Regions from separate parts of the Streptomyces sp. ME19-01-6 genome, predicted to be linked through region 4. Evidence: predicted binding sites of a transcription regulator. Region 4 holds the regulator's gene; each other region holds the start of a gene.

What was found. The regulator HrcA, encoded in region 4, represses chaperone genes, less so after heat shock. The targets are predictions, from matches to a motif close to TTNGCACTCNGNNNNNCNGAGTGCNAA.
Region 1: PV419_RS10755 (FmdB family zinc ribbon protein) is a predicted target of HrcA. The motif match lies at 2,890-2,916, and genes of this name have one in related genera.
Region 2: groES (co-chaperone GroES) is a predicted target of HrcA. The motif match lies at 1,881-1,907, and genes of this name have one in related genera.
Region 3: groL (chaperonin GroEL) is a predicted target of HrcA. The motif match lies at 1,180-1,206, and genes of this name have one in related genera.

What each region holds. Positions count from the first base shown of each region.
Region 1 is NZ_JARAXF010000004.1:166,828-171,207, reverse strand. Features, by position in the region: gene PV419_RS10775 (hypothetical protein) at 1-163, shown strand, start outside; gene mscL (large conductance mechanosensitive channel protein MscL) at 183-668, opposite strand; gene PV419_RS10765 (RcpC/CpaB family pilus assembly protein) at 726-1,166, opposite strand; gene PV419_RS10760 (S-methyl-5'-thioadenosine phosphorylase) at 1,546-2,403, opposite strand; gene PV419_RS10755 (FmdB family zinc ribbon protein) at 2,524-2,880, opposite strand; gene PV419_RS10750 (potassium/proton antiporter) at 3,038-4,380, opposite strand, start outside.
Region 2 is NZ_JARAXF010000004.1:460,783-465,162, reverse strand. Features, by position in the region: gene PV419_RS12050 (THUMP-like domain-containing protein) at 1-818, opposite strand, end outside; gene PV419_RS12045 (polysaccharide deacetylase family protein) at 927-1,835, shown strand; gene groES (co-chaperone GroES) at 2,054-2,362, shown strand; gene groL (chaperonin GroEL) at 2,455-4,077, shown strand; gene PV419_RS12030 (SDR family oxidoreductase) at 4,176-4,380, opposite strand, start outside.
Region 3 is NZ_JARAXF010000006.1:148,097-152,476, forward strand. Features, by position in the region: gene thrC (threonine synthase) at 1-67, shown strand, start outside; gene PV419_RS16570 (MoaD/ThiS family protein) at 145-423, shown strand; gene PV419_RS16575 (cold-shock protein) at 857-1,063, shown strand; gene groL (chaperonin GroEL) at 1,369-2,994, shown strand; gene murQ (N-acetylmuramic acid 6-phosphate etherase) at 3,100-4,035, opposite strand; gene PV419_RS16590 (MurR/RpiR family transcriptional regulator) at 4,118-4,380, opposite strand, start outside.
Region 4 is NZ_JARAXF010000001.1:170,001-174,380, forward strand. Features, by position in the region: gene hemW (radical SAM family heme chaperone HemW) at 1-69, shown strand, start outside; gene PV419_RS00705 (DUF3097 domain-containing protein) at 398-1,228, opposite strand; gene PV419_RS00710 (MBL fold metallo-hydrolase) at 1,251-1,985, opposite strand; gene hrcA (heat-inducible transcriptional repressor HrcA) at 2,134-3,150, shown strand; gene dnaJ (molecular chaperone DnaJ) at 3,151-4,290, shown strand.

The DNA of each region.
Region 1 (4,380 bases), on a different contig from region 4:
GGCAGCCGCGCTGATCTTCGACGATCCGCTGGCGCAGCGGTCCTCGGACGACACGGACCGCGGCTGGGGTGAGCGCCCGCCCGGCGGCGACACCGGCCATGGCACCGACAGCGCCGCGGACCTGGCCCGCTTCCTCGACGAGAAGCCGCCCCACCACCTCTGAGCCCTGGCGCCCCGAGGGCTCAGGTGCTCGATCGCCTGCTCTCGCTCGCACCACCGCGCAGCGCGACCAGCTCGTCCCTTATCTCGCGGAGCAGCGCGATCTCGGCGCTGTCCGCCTCGGCCTGCTTCTCCTCTTCCCGCCGATCCTTGGCGGCCTTCCGCGCCAGATAGCGCGACATGGGCAGCACCATCAGGAAGTACACCACCGCTGCCGTGATCAGGAAGGTGAGCACGGCGCTCAGCACGGTCCCCCAGAGGATGGGAATGCCCTTCGTGACCTCGCCCGCGGCGTTCGTCTCGCAGGGGGCCTCCAGGCAGGAGCGGTACTTCTCCAGGTCCTTGGTGCCGAAGGCGCCGATGACTGGATTGATCAAGCCCTTCACTATGGAGTTCACGACACCCGTGAAGGCGGCTCCGACCACGACCGCGACAGCCAGATCGATGACGTTCCCGCGCATCAGGAAGGCCTTGAAGCCCTCCACGACGCTCTTCTTTTCCTCGCTCAACCTTTTGCCTCTCTCTTGCCGCGCCGGTTCTGGAGCGGACGGCTCCGCAACCTACGGTCAAGATCGGCACAGCGCCACCGCCAACCTCGATGTGGCCGCCGCACCGGCCAGGGCCGCCGCGGTCTGCCGCGGCACCGCGAGCACCACCAGCGCCCCGTCACCCGCCGCTCCGAGGTCGCCGGTCTCGACGTCCGCCGCCGCCACACGCCCCGGTCGCGGCACATCGGTCACCCGCGCTCCGCGAGCGACCACGTGCGCGGGGGCCGGGCCACGGGCCTGACCGGCCCCCGGGGCGGCCAGCACATCCACGCGGTCTCCGGGGCGCAGCAGCCGCACGGCCGCCGCGTCGGCGATCCGGACCGGCGCGGACACCACGGCCGGACGCGGCTCGGGTCGACCCACGTCCGGCGGTGAGGCCGCAGCCGGACGTGGGTCGGAGCCGCCGGAGGGCGCGGCGGCCGCCAGCGCGGCCGCGGTCACCGCCAGACCCGCCGCCATCGAGCGTCGTCGCCGCCGTAACGCGCGCCGCAGCCGATGGCCGCCGCGGCCCACCCGCACCGGTCCGAACCGTGGCACCACGCACGTCGGGGGAGTGCGACGGGACCGCTCGGCCCAGGACGGAGCTGAGCGGAGCCGGGACGCGGGCGAAGGCGATGAAGACGAAGAAGGCGACGAAGAAGGAGAGAGAGGGGATGAAAGCGATAGAGGGGATGGGGAGCGGAGGAACGGGTCGGACACGGCAAACACCGCCTGTCGTGAGAGGCCGGGAGCTTCTGGCCCCTTCACGATGCCCGCCCTCGCCGGATCCCGCTCGGGCCTGTGCACAACCCCCAGGTTGTGGATAACTCCGTCACCCGTGCGGGGAGGCCCGCCGGGGCTACGGCAGCTCGATCCCCAGATCCCAGCCGTCGTGCCCATGCCCGCACAGGCAGTCCCGCGCCTCGGTGGCCGGCAGCGCGCCCACCGCGTCGAACAGCACGTCGCGCAGCCGCTCCAGGTTTTCCCCGAACACCCGCAGCACCTCGCCGTGCGAGACCCCCTCGCCCGTCTCCGCCCCCGCGTCCAAATCCGTGACCAGCGTCAACGACGTGTAGCAGAGCTCCAGTTCACGGGCCAGCACCGCTTCCGGATGCCCCGTCATGCCGACCACCGACCACCCCTGCGCCGCATGCCACCGCGACTCGGCCCGGGTGGAGAAGCGCGGCCCCTCGATCACGCACAGTGTGCCGCCGTCCACCGGCTCCCAGCCGCGCCCGCGCGCCGCCGCCACCGCCACCTGCCGCCCCGTCGGGCAGTACGGATCGGCGAAGGTGGTGTGCACCACGTTCGGCACCCGCCCGTCGGGCAGCGCCTCGCCGTCGAAATAGGTCTGGACGCGGCTCTTCGTGCGGTCCACCAGCTGGTCCGGCACCAGCAAGGTCCCCGGTCCGTGCTCCGGCCGCAGCCCGCCCACCGCGCACGGGCCGAAGACCTGCCGTACGCCGACCGAGCGCAGCGCCCACAGGTTGGCGCGGTAGTTGATCCGGTGCGGGGGCAGGTGGTGCTTGCGGCCGTGGCGCGGGAGGAAGGCGACCCTCCGCCCCGCGACCTCGCCGAAGAAGAGCGAGTCGCTGGGTGCGCCATAGGGGGTCTCGACAGTGATCTCCGTCACGTCGTGGAGGAAGGAGTAGAACCCCGACCCGCCGATGACGCCTATCTCCGCTGTCTCCGCATATCTGCTGCTGGTCTCCGCCATGCGATCACCCTAGTCAGCGCCGCCCGCGCAGACGACATCCCACCGTCTCCCCCAGAGGGAGGCGGCGGGATGTCGTCTGCGATTGAGGCGGCCGAGGCGGCCACAGGGGGCGGCCGGGCGTCAGGCGGCCGACGAGGTGCTGCTCGACGAGGTCGACGACGAAGAACTCGACGACGAGCCCGAGGAGGAGCTTGAGGAGGACGAGGAAGACGTGTCCGAAGAGGAGGACGAAGACGAGGAGCCCTCGCTCTTCGCGGTCGTCGACTTGGACGAGCCGCCGCTCGTGCTGCTGGACGAGGAGCCGCGGCTGTCGTTCCGGTAGAAGCCCGAACCCTTGAAGACGATGCCGACCGCCGAGAACACCTTCTTCAGGCGTCCCGTGCAGTTGGGGCACTCGGTGAGCGCGTCGTCGGTGAACTTCTGCACCGCCTCGAGGCCCTCGCCGCACTCGGTGCACTGGTACTGATAGGTCGGCACTTACTCCTCCTGGCACTCTCACTCGATGAGTGCTAACGACGCTCCATAGTGCAGTATTCCCGCCCGCCAGTCCACTGCGGCGGGTCATACGGTGACCCATGCCACGCGGCTCGGCCCCTCGGCCGCACGGCCTCGCTCCAGCCGCGCGGCCCGGCCCTCACTGGCCGCGCGTGCCCAGCCAGCCCGCCAGCTTGCCGCCCCGGCCCACCGCCCGCAGCCGCTCCTCCGCCGCGTCCCGCACCGGGTCCGTGGCCACGACCAGCAGCTCGTCGCCGCGCCGCAGCACGGTCGAGGGCTGCGGCACAAAGCTCTTCCCGTCCCGTACGACCAAGGTGACCGCGGCTCCAGTCGGCAGCCGCAGCTCGCCGATCTCCACGCCGTGCATCTTGGAGTCCTTGGGGATCGACACCGACAGCAGATGCCCGCGCAGCCGCTCCAGCGGCGCCGACTCGATGCCGAGGTCCGCCGCCGCCTCCTCCTCGCCCAGGTGCAGTCGGCGCGCGAGCCAGGGCAGTGTCGGACCCTGCAGCAGGGTGTAGACGATCACCAGCACGAAGACGATGTTGAAGACGCGGCGGCTCTCGGGCACGTTCGAGACCATCGGGATGGTGGCGAGCACGATCGGCACCGCGCCGCGCAGCCCCGCCCACGACAGCAGCGCCTTCTCCCGCCACGGCACCCGGAAGGGCGCCGTGCTCACCAGCACCGAGACCGGCCGGGCCACCATGGTCAGCGCCATCCCGACGCCGATGGCCGGCCAGACGTCGTCGCCCAGCTCGTGCGGGGTCACCAGCAGGCCGAGCAGGACGAACATCCCGATCTGCGCGATCCAGCCGAGCCCTTCGGCGAAGCCGCGCGTCGCCGGCCAGTGTGGCAGCTTCGCGTTCCCCAAGATCAACGAGGCCAGGTAGACGGCGAGGAAGCCGGAGCCGTGGGCCAGCGCCCCGCCCGCGTAAGCGATCACGGCGATCGCCATCACCGCGATCGGGTACAGGCCCGAGGCGGGCAGCGCCACATGCCGCAGGCCGTACGCCCCCAGCCAGCCGATCGCCAGCCCCACCACCGCGCCGATGGCCAGCTCCAGGGCGATCTCGCCGAGCAGCACATACCAGTGGTCGATCGCGCCCTGGGCGGAGAAGGCGACCACCAGGATCACCACCGGGGCGTCGTTGAAGCCGGACTCCGCCTCCAGGGCGCCCGTGAGCCTCCTGGGCAGCGGCACCTTGCGCAGCACCGAGAAGACCGCCGCCGCGTCCGTGGACGACACCACCGCACCGATGATGAGCGCCTGCCGCCAGTCGAGCCCGACCAGATAGTGCGCGGCCGTCGCCGTGACCCCGACGCTCACCGCCACCCCCACTGTGGACAGCACGGCGGCGAGAGGCAGGGCGGGTTTGATTTCCCGCCACTTCGTGCCGAGGCCACCCTCGGCCAGGATGACCACAAGGGCGGCATAGCCGAGGACCTGCGTGAGCTCGGCGTCCTCGAAGACGACGCCGA
Region 2 (4,380 bases), on a different contig from region 4:
ACCGGGCCCGGCTCGGGGTCCGGCAGCAGCCGGGTGCCGAGGAGGGAGCGGCGGTCGGGGAGCAGCGTGGCGCGGCGCATGCCCGGGCGCGCGGTGCCGAACCACAGCAGGGCCTCCTTCACATCGCCGTGGTCCGAGATCCACTCGGCCTCGGCGTCCTCGGGGACCGCGTTGTGCGGGATGCCCGGGGCGACCTTGAGGGCGGCGTGCGGGGCGGTGCGGGCGGCCTGGACGGCCCAGGACAGCGGCGGGGAGTACGCCTCGGGGTCGAAGACGCGGCCCCGGCCGCCGCGCCGGGCGGGGTCCACGAAGATCGCGTCGAACCCGGAGGTGTCGATCTCGGTGACGTCCGCGTGGCGCACCTCGACGAGGTCGGCGAGGCCCAGGGCCGCGACGTTGGCCCGGACCACCGCGCAGGTCAGCGGGTCCCGGTCGACGGCCAGGACGGGGATGCCCGCGCGGGCCAGCGCGACCGCGTCGCCGCCGATGCCGCAGCACAGGTCGGCCACGCGGCGTACGCCGAGGTCGACGAAGCGGTCGGCGCGGTAGGCGGCGACGGAGGCGCGGGTGGCCTGTTCCACGCCGTTCGGCGTGAAGTACATGCGGTGGGCGTCGTCGGCGCCGAACTTCGCGACCGCGCGCTGTCTCAGCCGCGCCTGGGTGAGGGCCGCCGAGACCAGCTCCGGGGGGTGGTCGCGGCGCAGCCGGGTCGCCGTGGCGAGCTCCCGCGCCGGGTCGTAGTCCTGGAGCTCGCGGAGCAGCGTCTGCCCTTCGTCGCGGAGCAGTGAGTCGAAGGCGTCAACGTCCACGTCGCCCATTCTCCTCGCTCCAGCGCGCGCGTTCGCCGCACCCGGCTGAAGATCGCTTGTGTGATGATGATCAAGACTGGCCTTACTGGCCTTACTGGCCTTTCGAGGTGTGTCGTGTTGGTCGCGGCCGCGGCTCTGCTCGCGGGCTGCTCGGACGTTGACGGAGCCGGTGCCGGGACGGCCGGGCGGGTGGACAAGGGCTCGGGCACCGCCGCCGCATCGTCTTCGCCGTCGTTCATGTCGTCCTCCGGGCCCGGGTCTCATACACCGGGGCCGGGGTCGGGCTCCGCGTCCGGTCCGGCGGCCTCCGGCCTGCCCTCGCCCCCTCCCCCGGCTCCGGACGGCTACCGCCGCTGGGGGCTCGACGGGCCGCTGGAGACGGCGCCGCCGCCCTCGGTCAAACCGGCCCTCGTACCGCCGGCGGCGGGCGCGCCCGCCGGGCCGCCGATCATCGACCATGTGCCGACCCGGGACCCGGTCGTCTTCGTGACCGTCGACGACGGCGCCGAGAAGGACCCGGCCTTTCTTCAGGAGGCCCAGGACCTGGGGCTGCCGTTCACCGGCTTCCTGACGGACGACGTGGTGGCCGGCGGCTACGGCTACTTCGAGCAGCTGCGCCGGCTCGGCAACGGGATGCAGAACCACACGCTCACCCATCCGAGGCTGCCCGATCTGGAGTACGAGCAACAGGTCCACGAGATCTGCGGCCAGCAGGAGATCCTCACCCGCCAGTTCGGCACCCGGCCGTACCTCCTGCGCCCGCCGTACGGGGCGCTCGACGACGACACCGTGCGCGCGGCGGCGGCCTGCGGGGTGCGGGCGCTCGTGATGTGGTCGGCCGAGATGAAGGCCGGCGGGCTGGAGTACGCGTCCGGCGACCGGCTGCACCCCGGCGACATCGTGCTGGCCCACTTCCGTGGCCCCGCCCAGCAGGAGGGGCGGACGATGACCGATGTGATGACCTCGCTGCTGCGGGAGATCCAGGCGCAGGGCTTCGCCGTGGCGCGGCTCGAGGACTACCTCTGAGGGGCGCCGGGACTACCTCTGAGGGGCGCCGCGGCACCCCGTCGCTTGGCACTCTGGTTGACTGAGTGCTAACCGCGTCATAATGTCGTGGCTGGCACTCGGCATCGAGGAGTGCCAAACACAGCGACGGGCAGGTCCGGCACCCGCGACGACGGATCCACCTGGTCGCCACCTCAGACAGTTAACCCCGTGAGATCTCCGAAGGGGGAGGTCGGATCGTGACGACCGCCAGCTCCAAGGTTGCCATCAAGCCGCTCGAGGACCGCATTGTGGTCCAGCCGCTCGACGCCGAGCAGACCACGGCTTCTGGCCTGGTTATTCCGGACACCGCCAAGGAGAAGCCCCAGGAGGGCGTCGTCCTGGCCGTGGGCCCGGGCCGCTTCGAGGACGGCAACCGTCTCCCGCTCGACGTCTCCGTAGGCGACGTCGTGCTCTACAGCAAGTACGGCGGTACCGAGGTGAAGTACAACGGCGAGGAGTACCTCGTCCTCTCGGCTCGCGACGTCCTCGCGATCATCGAGAAGTAAGTCACCGAAGTTTTGCCTGTGAGCCGCGCCCCGGTGCCCCTGTCCAATACCGGGGCCGGGGCGCGGTTCGTTCGAGAGGACACACGCAACCCATGGCGAAGATCCTGAAGTTTGACGAGGACGCCCGTCGCGCCCTCGAGCGCGGCGTCAACAAGCTCGCCGACACCGTCAAGGTGACGATCGGCCCCAAGGGCCGCAACGTCGTCATCGACAAGAAGTTCGGCGCCCCGACCATCACCAACGACGGTGTCACCATCGCCCGTGAGGTCGAGGTCGAGGACCCGTACGAGAACCTGGGCGCCCAGCTCGTCAAGGAGGTGGCGACCAAGACCAACGACATCGCGGGTGACGGCACCACCACCGCCACCGTGCTGGCCCAGGCGCTGGTCCGCGAGGGCCTGCGGAACGTGGCCGCCGGCGCCTCCCCGGCCGCCCTGAAGAAGGGCATCGACGCGGCCGTCAAGGCCGTCTCCGACGAGCTGCTGGCCACCGCCCGCCCGATCGACTCCAAGACCGACATCGCCGCCGTGGCCGCGCTGTCCGCCCAGGACAAGCAGGTCGGCGAGCTCATCGCCGAGGCGATGGACAAGGTCGGCAAGGACGGTGTGATCACCGTCGAGGAGTCCAACACCTTCGGCCTGGAGCTCGACTTCACCGAGGGCATGGCCTTCGACAAGGGCTACCTGTCTCCGTACATGGTCACCGACCAGGAGCGTATGGAGGCCGTCCTCGAGGACCCGTACATCCTGATCCACCAGGGCAAGATCTCCTCGATCCAGGACCTGCTGCCGCTGCTGGAGAAGATCATCCAGGGTGGCAACAAGCCGCTGCTGATCATCGCCGAGGACGTGGAGGGCGAGGCCCTGTCCACCCTCGTCGTCAACAAGATCCGCGGCACCTTCAACGCCGTCGCGGTGAAGGCCCCCGGCTTCGGCGACCGCCGCAAGGCGATGCTCGGCGACATGGCCGCGCTCACCGGCGCCACCGTGGTCGCCGAGGAGGTCGGCCTCAAGCTCGACCAGGTCGGCCTGGACGTGCTGGGCACCGCCCGCCGCGTGACCGTCACCAAGGACGACACCACCCTCGTCGACGGCGGCGGCAACACCGACGACGTGGCCGGCCGGATCAACCAGATCAAGGCCGAGATCGAGGCCACGGACTCCGACTGGGACCGCGAGAAGCTGCAGGAGCGGCTCGCCAAGCTGGCCGGCGGCGTGTGCGTGATCCGGGTCGGCGCCGCCACCGAGGTGGAGCTGAAGGAGAAGAAGCACCGTCTGGAGGACGCCATCTCCGCGACCCGCGCCGCGGTCGAGGAGGGCATCGTCTCCGGTGGTGGCTCCGCGCTCGTCCACGCCGTCAAGGTGCTCGAGGGCAACCTCGACAAGGACGGCGACGAGGCCACCGGTGTCGCGGTCGTCCGCCGCGCCGCGGTCGAGCCGCTGCGCTGGATCGCCGAGAACGCGGGCCTGGAGGGCTATGTCATCACCTCCAAGGTGGCCGAGCTCGAGAAGGGCCACGGCTACAACGCGGCGACCGACGAGTACGGCGACCTGGTGAAGGCCGGCGTCATCGACCCGGTCAAGGTCACCCGCTCCGCCCTGGAGAACGCGGCGTCCATCGCCTCCCTGCTGCTCACCACCGAGACGCTGGTGGTCGAGAAGCCGGCCGAGGAGGAGTCGGAGGCCGCGGGCCACGGCCACGGTCACGCGCACTGACGCGCCCACCGCGCACTCCCTCAAGGCGCGGTCACCCCTCGCGGGTGACCGCGCCTCACGCGTTCCGGGCCCGTTCCGGGCCTGGGTGCGGCCTGGGGTCAGCGTCCCTTGGGCTGTCCCTTGGCCCGCCCCTTGGGGGGCCGTCCCACGTTCGACGAGACGACCGAGACCGCCGCCCGCGGCGCCAGCTTCGCCAGGCCCGTCATGGCCTTGTACCGCGGATCGGGGATCGACAGCGCCTTGCCCCGCGCGAAGTCCTTGAGCGCCGCCGTCACCAGCCGGTCCGCGTCCAGCCACATCCAG
Region 3 (4,380 bases), on a different contig from region 4:
GACGAGTGGGCCCACGGCGGTGATCCGCCCGAGTCTCGACGCGTTCCGCGAGGCTGGTCTGGCCTGAATCGGCTCGGCTCAAACCGGCTGGCTTGAATTCGCTCCTCGCCTCCCGCTGCAATTCCCACAGAAGGTGAAACGCTCATGAGCGTCAATGTCCGAATCCCCACCATCCTGCGCACCTACACAGGCGGGCAGGCCGAGGTCAGCGCCGAAGGAGCGACTCTCGCCGAGGTCCTGGCGGACCTCGACCGCAACCATCAGGGCATCGCGGCCCGCGTCCTGGACGACACGGGCAAGCTGCGCCGCTTCGTCAACGTCTATGTCAACGACGACGACGTGCGCTTCGCGGAGGGCCTGGAGACGGCGACCCCGGACGGCGCCGGCGTCTCGATCATTCCGGCGGTCGCGGGCGGCTGCTGAGCCGGTAACGGGCCGGTCACGGGCGGTCGTACCCCCCGAGATAAACGGAATCGCCTCGTCCTGATAGAAACGGACGGGGCGATTCCATGTGTGGAACCGCGATACAGTTACAGCGATCCCCTTCTGTCGGCCCCCGCGCCGACCGCATATGAGAACTCGTCAACTTGTGCCCAAACTGTGCGCGCGAATTGCCGGGCTGGTCCGTTATGTCCGGCCCGGCTTGCCCTGAATTCACGGGAATTTGCCGCTTATTACCGTTCGGCCGTCGCCAGAATTCTCGTCCGATTGACCTGTTGCACAGGGCAGTGGGACAGATACATTCAGCGGCGGTCGACGCGTTCCGGCGCACACCCCCCTCGACTCGGGGGGTGAGGTCTGACCCGGGTCCGCGGAGTGCGGTCCTGCGCAAGGGCCAGCAATAGGGGAGTTAGGAATGGCTCAGGGCACCGTCAAGTGGTTCAACGCGGAGAAGGGGTACGGCTTCATCGCGGTCGACGGTGGTGCGGACGTGTTCGTCCACTACAGCGCGATCCAGATGGACGGTTACCGCACCCTCGAGGAAGGCCAGCGGGTCGAGTTCGAGATCTCGCAGGGCCAGAAGGGGCCGCAGGCGGACATGGTCCGCGTGGCTGTTGGCTGAAGCGCCGACGCGAGGCAGCTGACTGGACCGTTCGAAGGGCCCGTACCCCCATGGGGAACGGGCCCTTTGACATGAGCTCTCGCGACCAGCTTGTCCCACCCTGTCACCCACTCACGCTTGCACTCTCGGGGGTCGAGTGCTAATCATTGGCGTTAGCACTCTGAAGGTGAGAGTGACAGAAGGATCGGGTCGGTGAGGTCCGTCAGGCCATGCGGGGCAAGGAACCGCAGGGCAGGCAGGCCGTCCGTCGCGGGCGCCAGGCGCGGTCCGGAGCAATCCACCCCGTCTTGGGAGGACCACTTCACATGGCCAAGATCATCGCGTTCGACGAGGAGGCGCGGCGCGGCCTCGAGCGCGGGATGAACCAGCTCGCCGACGCCGTCAAGGTCACCCTCGGCCCCAAGGGTCGCAACGTCGTCCTCGAGAAGAAGTGGGGCGCCCCCACGATCACCAACGATGGTGTATCCATCGCCAAGGAGATCGAGCTCGAGGACCCGTACGAGAAGATCGGCGCCGAGCTGGTCAAGGAGGTCGCGAAGAAGACGGACGACGTCGCCGGTGACGGCACGACGACCGCGACCGTCCTCGCCCAGGCGCTGGTCAAGGAGGGCCTGCGGAACGTTGCCGCGGGCGCCAACCCGATGGCCCTCAAGCGCGGCATCGAGAAGGCCGTCGAGGCCGTCTCCGCCCAGCTGCTCGAGCAGGCCAAGGACGTGGAGACCAAGGAGCAGATCGCCTCCACCGCCTCCATCTCCGCCGCCGACACCCAGATCGGCGAGCTCATCGCCGAGGCGATGGACAAGGTCGGCAAGGAAGGTGTCATCACCGTCGAGGAGTCGCAGACCTTCGGGCTCGAGCTCGAGCTCACCGAGGGCATGCGCTTCGACAAGGGCTACATCTCCCCGTACTTCGCCACCGACATGGAGCGTATGGAGGCGTCGCTCGACGACCCGTACATCCTGATCGTCAACTCGAAGATCACCAGCGTGAAGGACCTCCTTCCGCTGCTGGAGAAGGTCATGCAGTCGGGCAAGCCGCTGCTGATCATCGCCGAGGACATCGAGGGCGAGGCCCTGGCGACCCTGGTCGTCAACAAGATCCGTGGCACCTTCAAGTCCGTCGCCGTCAAGGCCCCGGGCTTCGGTGACCGCCGCAAGGCCATGCTCGGCGACATCGCCATCCTCACCGGTGGCACCGTCATCTCCGAGGAGGTCGGCCTCAAGCTGGAGAACGCGGGCGTCGACCTGCTGGGCCGTGCCCGCAAGGTGACCGTCACCAAGGACGAGACCACCATCGTGGACGGCGCCGGCGACACCGACCAGGTGCAGGGCCGGGTCAACCAGATCCGCGCCGAGATCGAGTCCTCGGACTCGGACTACGACCGCGAGAAGCTTCAGGAGCGCCTGGCGAAGCTGGCCGGCGGCGTGGCCGTCATCAAGGCCGGTGCCGCCACCGAGGTCGAGCTCAAGGAGCGCAAGCACCGCATCGAGGACGCGGTGCGCAACGCCAAGGCCGCCGTGGAGGAGGGCATTGTCGCCGGTGGTGGCGTGGCCCTGCTGCAGACCGTCTCGGTCTTCGAGAAGCTGGAGCTGGACGGCGACGAGGCCACCGGCGCCCAGGCCGTGCGCCTGGCGCTCGAGGCCCCGCTGAAGCAGATCGCGGTCAACGCCGGCCTCGAGGGCGGCGTCGTGGTGGAGAAGGTGCGCAACCTCACCCCGGGCCACGGCCTGAACGCTGCGACCGGCGAGTACGTCGACCTGATCGCCGAGGGCATCATCGACCCGGCCAAGGTCACGCGCTCCGCGCTGCAGAACGCCGCGTCGATCGCCGCGCTGTTCCTGACCACCGAGGCCGTCATCGCCGACAAGCCGGAGAAGGCCGCCGCGGCGGGCGCTCCGGGCGGTATGCCGGGCGGTGACATGGACTTCTGATCGACGACTTCACGTCGATCTGCTGTCCGCCCGAAACATCGGGTACGTCGGGGCGGCACCCTCTCCCAGGGGTGCCGCCCCGACGGCGTTTCACCCACTCGATCCCTACCCCCGCGCTGCCTCCAGGGCGGCCCGCAGACGGCCGTCCGACTCGCTCAGCAGCCGGGCGGCGGTCGGGGCGTCCACTCCACCGAGGATGGAGAGGATGGCGTGCTTCGTCTCGCCGTCGCTGGCCGCCAGCGCGGCCTCGATCTGCGGGTCGGGGGCGCCGGTGGCGAGGGAGACGATACGGCGCGAGCGCGCGCGGAGCTTCTCGTTCGAGGCGCGCACATCGACCATCAGGTTTCCGTAGGTCTTGCCCAGCCGGATCATGGTGATGGTCGAGACCATGTTGAGCACGAGCTTCTGGGCCGTGCCCGCCTTCAGCCGGGTGGAGCCGGTGAGCAGCTCCGGCCCGACCACGACCTCGATGCCGTGCTCGGCGGCCGCCGCGAGCGCCGAGCCCGCGTTGCACGACAGGCCGACGGTGAGCGCGCCGAGCCGGCGGGCGTGCTCGACCGCGCCGACCGCGTACGGGGTGCGGCCGGAGGCGGAGATGCCGACGACGCTGTCGTCCGCGCCGACACCCAGCGCGTCGAGGTCGGCGGCGGCCAGCTCCTTGCTGTCCTCGGCGCCCTCGACGGAGGTGACCATGGCGGTGGGCCCGCCCGCGATCAGCGCGAGGACCTGGTCCGGGTCGGTGTTGAAGGTGGGCGGGCACTCGCTGGCGTCGAGTACGCCGAGCCGCCCGGCGGTGCCCGCGCCCGCGTAGATCAGCCGGCCGCCGCGGGCCATGCGCTCGGCGATGGCGTCGATGGCGGCGGCGATCCGCGGGAGCTGGGTGGCGACGGCCGTGGGCACGGCCGCGTCCTCGCCGTTCATGATGCGGGCGATCTCGACGGTCTCCAGCCGGTCGATCTCGGCGAGTTCGGGGCGGAACGCCTCGGTGGTGAGCGTGTCCAGCTGGGCGCGCAGCTGTTCCTGGTCAGCGGCGGAAGTCATGGCGAAGCGGCTCTTTCCGGTACGGGGGTGGCGGCGGGGGGCCCCGCCGATACGGGGGTGTCCCGACTCGGTCAGCGCTCGGTCAGCGGGGTCCGGGCCGGGGGTCGTGCCGGTGGGCGAGAGCTTCGTACGAGGCCGCCAGCGCGGGCGCGGCCGCCTCGTACGTACGCTGCGCCACACCTATGAAGAGGCAGTCCACGACGAGGAGTTGACTGGTGCGGCTGGACATCGCCGCCGGGCGCAGCTCGCTCTCGCGGGCGGTGGACGTGGTGAGCACGAAATCGGCGTACTGCGCGACCTCGCCGTCGGGGCGGCCGGTGATCGCGACGGTGGTGGCTCCGTGCT
Region 4 (4,380 bases):
GGCCGGGCGGTGCTCACCCTGCGGGGGCGGCTGCTGGCCGACGCGGTGGTGCGCGATCTAGTGGACTGACGCCCGGCCTGGCGCCCGCTTGCCCGGCTTGGCGCCCGCCTGGCCTGGCGCTCGTCCGGCTTGGCGCTCGTCCGGCTTGGTGCCCGCCCGGCCTGGCGCCCGCTTGCCCTGGCGCCCGCTTGCCCGGCTTGGCGCCCGCCTGGCCTGGCGCCTGCCTGCCTTGACGCCCCGCTCGGTCTGGCGCCCGCCTGAGCGTGCCCGGATACCCCCGCGCCCGCCTGGCCGCCGCCCGGATGACGTGACGTACCTCGCCTGCCCGGGCGCCCGGGCATGCCAGGCGCCCGGGCAGCCCCGACGCCCGGTTGGCCAGGCGCCGTGACAGCCCCCACTACGGCCCGTCAGGTCCGCCCACGGTCACGTGGTCGATCAGCTCCTCCACCCGCCCCAGCAGGGCCGGCTCCAGGTCCTTGTACGAGCGGACCGAGGACAGGATCCTCTGCCAGGCCGCCCCCGTGTTCTCGGGCCATCCCAGCGCCCGGCAGACGCCCGTCTTCCAGTCCTGGCCGTGCGGCACCGTCGGCCAGGCGGGAATGCCGACCGAGGAGGGCTTCACGGCCTCCCATATGTCGATGTAGGGGTGCCCGACGACCAGCACGTGCTCGCCGGTGACCTCGGCCGCGATCCGGGACTCCTTCGTGCCCGGGACCAGGTGGTCGACCAGCACGCCGAGGCGGGCGTCGGGGCCGGGGGAGAAGTCGCGGACGATCGCGGGCAGGTCGTCGATTCCCTCCAGGTACTCCACGACCACGCCCTCGATGCGCAGGTCGTCCCCCCACACCCGCTCGACGAGCTCCGCGTCGTGGCGCCCCTCCACATAGATGCGCCCCGCGCGGGCGACGCGCGCGCGGGCCTGGGGGAGGGCGAGGGAGCCGGAGGCCGTGCGGCGCGGGCCCGTAAGGGCGGCGGCGCGGGGGCGCACCAGGGTGACGACGCGGCCCTCCAGGAGGAAGCCGCGCGGTTCCATGGGGAAGACCCGGCGCTTGCCGAAGCGGTCCTCCAGGGTCACCGTGGGGCCCTGCGCGGTCTTCTCGCAGTGGATCACGGCGCCGCAGAACCCGGTGGTGACCTCCTCGACGACCAGGTCGGGCTCGGCGGGCACCTCGGGCGCGGGCGCCTGGCGCTTCCAGGGCGGGGTCAGGTCCGGGTCGTACTGTCGCATCCGTGTGACCCTAGCGCCGGCGTCAGGAGGACACGCCGAAACGAGCCGCGAGTTCATCGCGCTGCGCCCGGACGAAACGGGCGTCCACGGTGGCGCCGTGCCCGGGGACGTACAGCGCGTCCTCGCCGCCGAGGGCGAGCAACCGGTCCAGGGCGGCGGGCCACTGGCCGGGGATCGCGTCGGCGCCCGCCTGGGGCGGCCCCGACTCCTCGACCAGATCGCCGCAGAAGACCACCTCGGGCTCGCCCGGGGCCCGGCCGGGGACGAGGACGGCCAGGTCGTGGGCGGTGTGGCCGGGGCCCACGTTCGCCAGCAGCACGGGCCGGTCGCCCAGGTCCAGGGTGAGCTCGCCGCACACCAGGTGGTGCGGGCGTACGAGATGGTCGGCGGCCTCGGCGGCGGCGCCGGGGTCCGCGCCGTGGCGCGCCGCGTCGTCTCGCAGCGCGTCCCGCTCGCGGCGCAGCAGCTCGTCGAGCCCGGCGGCCCCGTACACCTCGCAGCCCGCGAAGGCGGCGGTGCCGAAGACATGGTCGAAGTGGGGGTGGGTGAGGGCGATGTGGGTGGGCCGGCGGCCGAAGAGCCGGGTGATCTCGCGGCGTACCCAGGCGCCCTCGGCCAGGTCGGCGCCGGTGTCGACGACCAGGACGCCGCTCCGGCCGGCGATCGCGCCGACGGTCGCGTCCCAGCCGGGGAGGCGGCACCGGACGACGGATGGCGTGAGATGTTCCCAGCGCGCCTCTTCCCAACGGGTGTCCATATGGAGACGCTAGCTCCAGCGGTGGCAAAGCGGCGGCTCTTGCCCCGGCCACGGCACCCCGCCGTACACTGGCTGAGGGGTTCTGGCACTCGTGACCATTGAGTGCCAGGGGGAAGACCTGATGAGACGGCTGGACTGGAGGTGCGCGGTGCTCAGCGAACGCAGACTCGAGGTACTGCGTGCGATCGTCCAGGACTATGTGGGCACGGAGGAGCCGGTCGGCTCCAAGGCGCTCACCGAGCGGCACCGGCTGGGCGTCTCCCCGGCCACGGTGCGCAACGACATGGCTGCCCTGGAGGACGAGGGTTATATCGCCCAGCCGCACACCAGCGCCGGGCGCATCCCCACGGACAAGGGTTACCGGCTGTTCGTCGACAAGCTGGCCGGAGTGAAGCCCCTGTCCACACCGGAGCGGCGGGCCATCCAGAACTTCCTGGACGGCGCCGTGGACCTCGACGACGTGGTGGGCCGCACGGTCCGGCTGCTCGCGCAGCTGACCCGGCAGGTCGCGGTGGTGCAGTACCCCTCGCTGACCCGCTCGACGGTCCGCCATGTGGAGCTGCTGGCGCTGAGCCCGGCGCGGGTGATGCTGGTGCTGATCACGGATACCGGGCGGGTCGAGCAGCGCATGGTGGACTGCCCGGCGCCGGTGAGCGAGGAGTCTCTCGCGGATCTGCGGGCCCGGCTGAACAGCCGGGTCGTGGGCCGGCGGTTCGCGGATGTGCCGCAGCTGGTGCAGGACCTGCCCGAGTCCTTCGAACAGGAGGACCGGGGGACCGTCTCAACGGTCCTGGCCACGCTGCTGGAGACGCTGGTCGAAGAGACCGAGGAGCGGCTGATGATCGGCGGCACCGCCAATCTGACCCGCTTCGGGCATGATTTCCCCCTGACGATCCGGCCCGTACTGGAAGCGCTGGAGGAGCAGGTCGTTCTGCTCAAGCTGCTCGGCGAGGCGAAGGACTCGGGCATGACCGTACGGATCGGGCATGAGAATGCTCATGAGGGCCTGAATTCCACTTCGGTCGTGGCGGTCGGCTACGGTTCGGGCGACGAGGCGGTCGCCAAACTCGGCGTGGTCGGACCGACCCGCATGGACTACCCCGGAACGATGGGAGCGGTACGCGCAGTGGCACGTTACGTCGGACAGATCCTGGCGGAGTCGTAAGTGGCGACGGACTACTACGCAGTCCTGGGCGTGCGGCGTGATGCCTCGCAGGACGAGATCAAGAAGGCATTCCGCCGGCTCGCGCGCGAGCTGCACCCGGACGTGAATCCGGATCCCAAGACCCAAGAGCGGTTCAAGGAGATCAACGCCGCCTATGAGGTCTTGTCCGATCCCCAGAAGAAGCAGGTCTACGACCTGGGCGGGGACCCGCTGTCCGCCGCGGGCGGCGCAGGGGGCGGCGCGGGCGGCTTCGGCGCGGGCTTCGGCAACTTCTCCGACATCATGGACGCCTTCTTCGGCACGGCGTCGCAGCGCGGCCCGCGGTCCAGGACCCGGCGCGGCCAGGACGCCATGATCCGCCTCGATGTGGAGCTGAGCGAGGCGGCCTTCGGGACCACCAAGGACATCCAGGTCGACACCGCGGTCGTCTGTACGACGTGCAGCGGCGAGGGCGCGGCGCCCGGCACCACGGCGCAGACCTGTGACATGTGCCGGGGCCGGGGCGAGGTGTCCCAGGTGACGCGGTCCTTCCTCGGCCAGGTCATGACCTCCCGGCCGTGCCCGCAGTGCCAGGGCTTCGGCACCGTGGTGCCGACCCCGTGCCCGGAGTGCGCGGGCGACGGGCGGATCCGCTCGCGCCGGACGCTGACCGTGAAGATCCCGGCCGGTGTGGACAACGGCACCCGGATCCAGCTCGCCGGCGAGGGCGAGGTCGGCCCGGGCGGCGGCCCGGCAGGCGATCTGTACGTGGAGATCCACGAGGTGCCGCACCCGGTCTTCCAGCGCCGGGGCGACGATCTGCACTGCACGGTGACCATTCCCATGACGGCGGCGGCCCTGGGCACGAAGGTGCCCCTGGAGACGCTCGACGGCCTGGAGGAGGTCGACATCCGGCCCGGCACCCAGTCCGGCCAGTCGATCCCGCTCCACCAGCGCGGCGTCACCCACCTGCGCGGCGGCGGCCGCGGCGACCTGATCGTCCACGTCGAGGTGACGACCCCGGCCAAGCTCGACCCGGAGCAGGAGGAGCTGCTGCGGCGGCTGGCCAAGCTGCGGGGCGAGGAGCGGCCGATGGGCGAATTCAAGCCAGGGCAGCAGGGTTTGTTCTCGCGTTTGAAGGATGCGTTCAACGGACGGTAGGCGCCCGGCCGGGGGTCCGGGGGTTGTCCCCCGGGGGGATGCAGTAAGCCAGGGCAGCAGGGTTTGTTCTCGCGTTTGAAGGATGCGTTC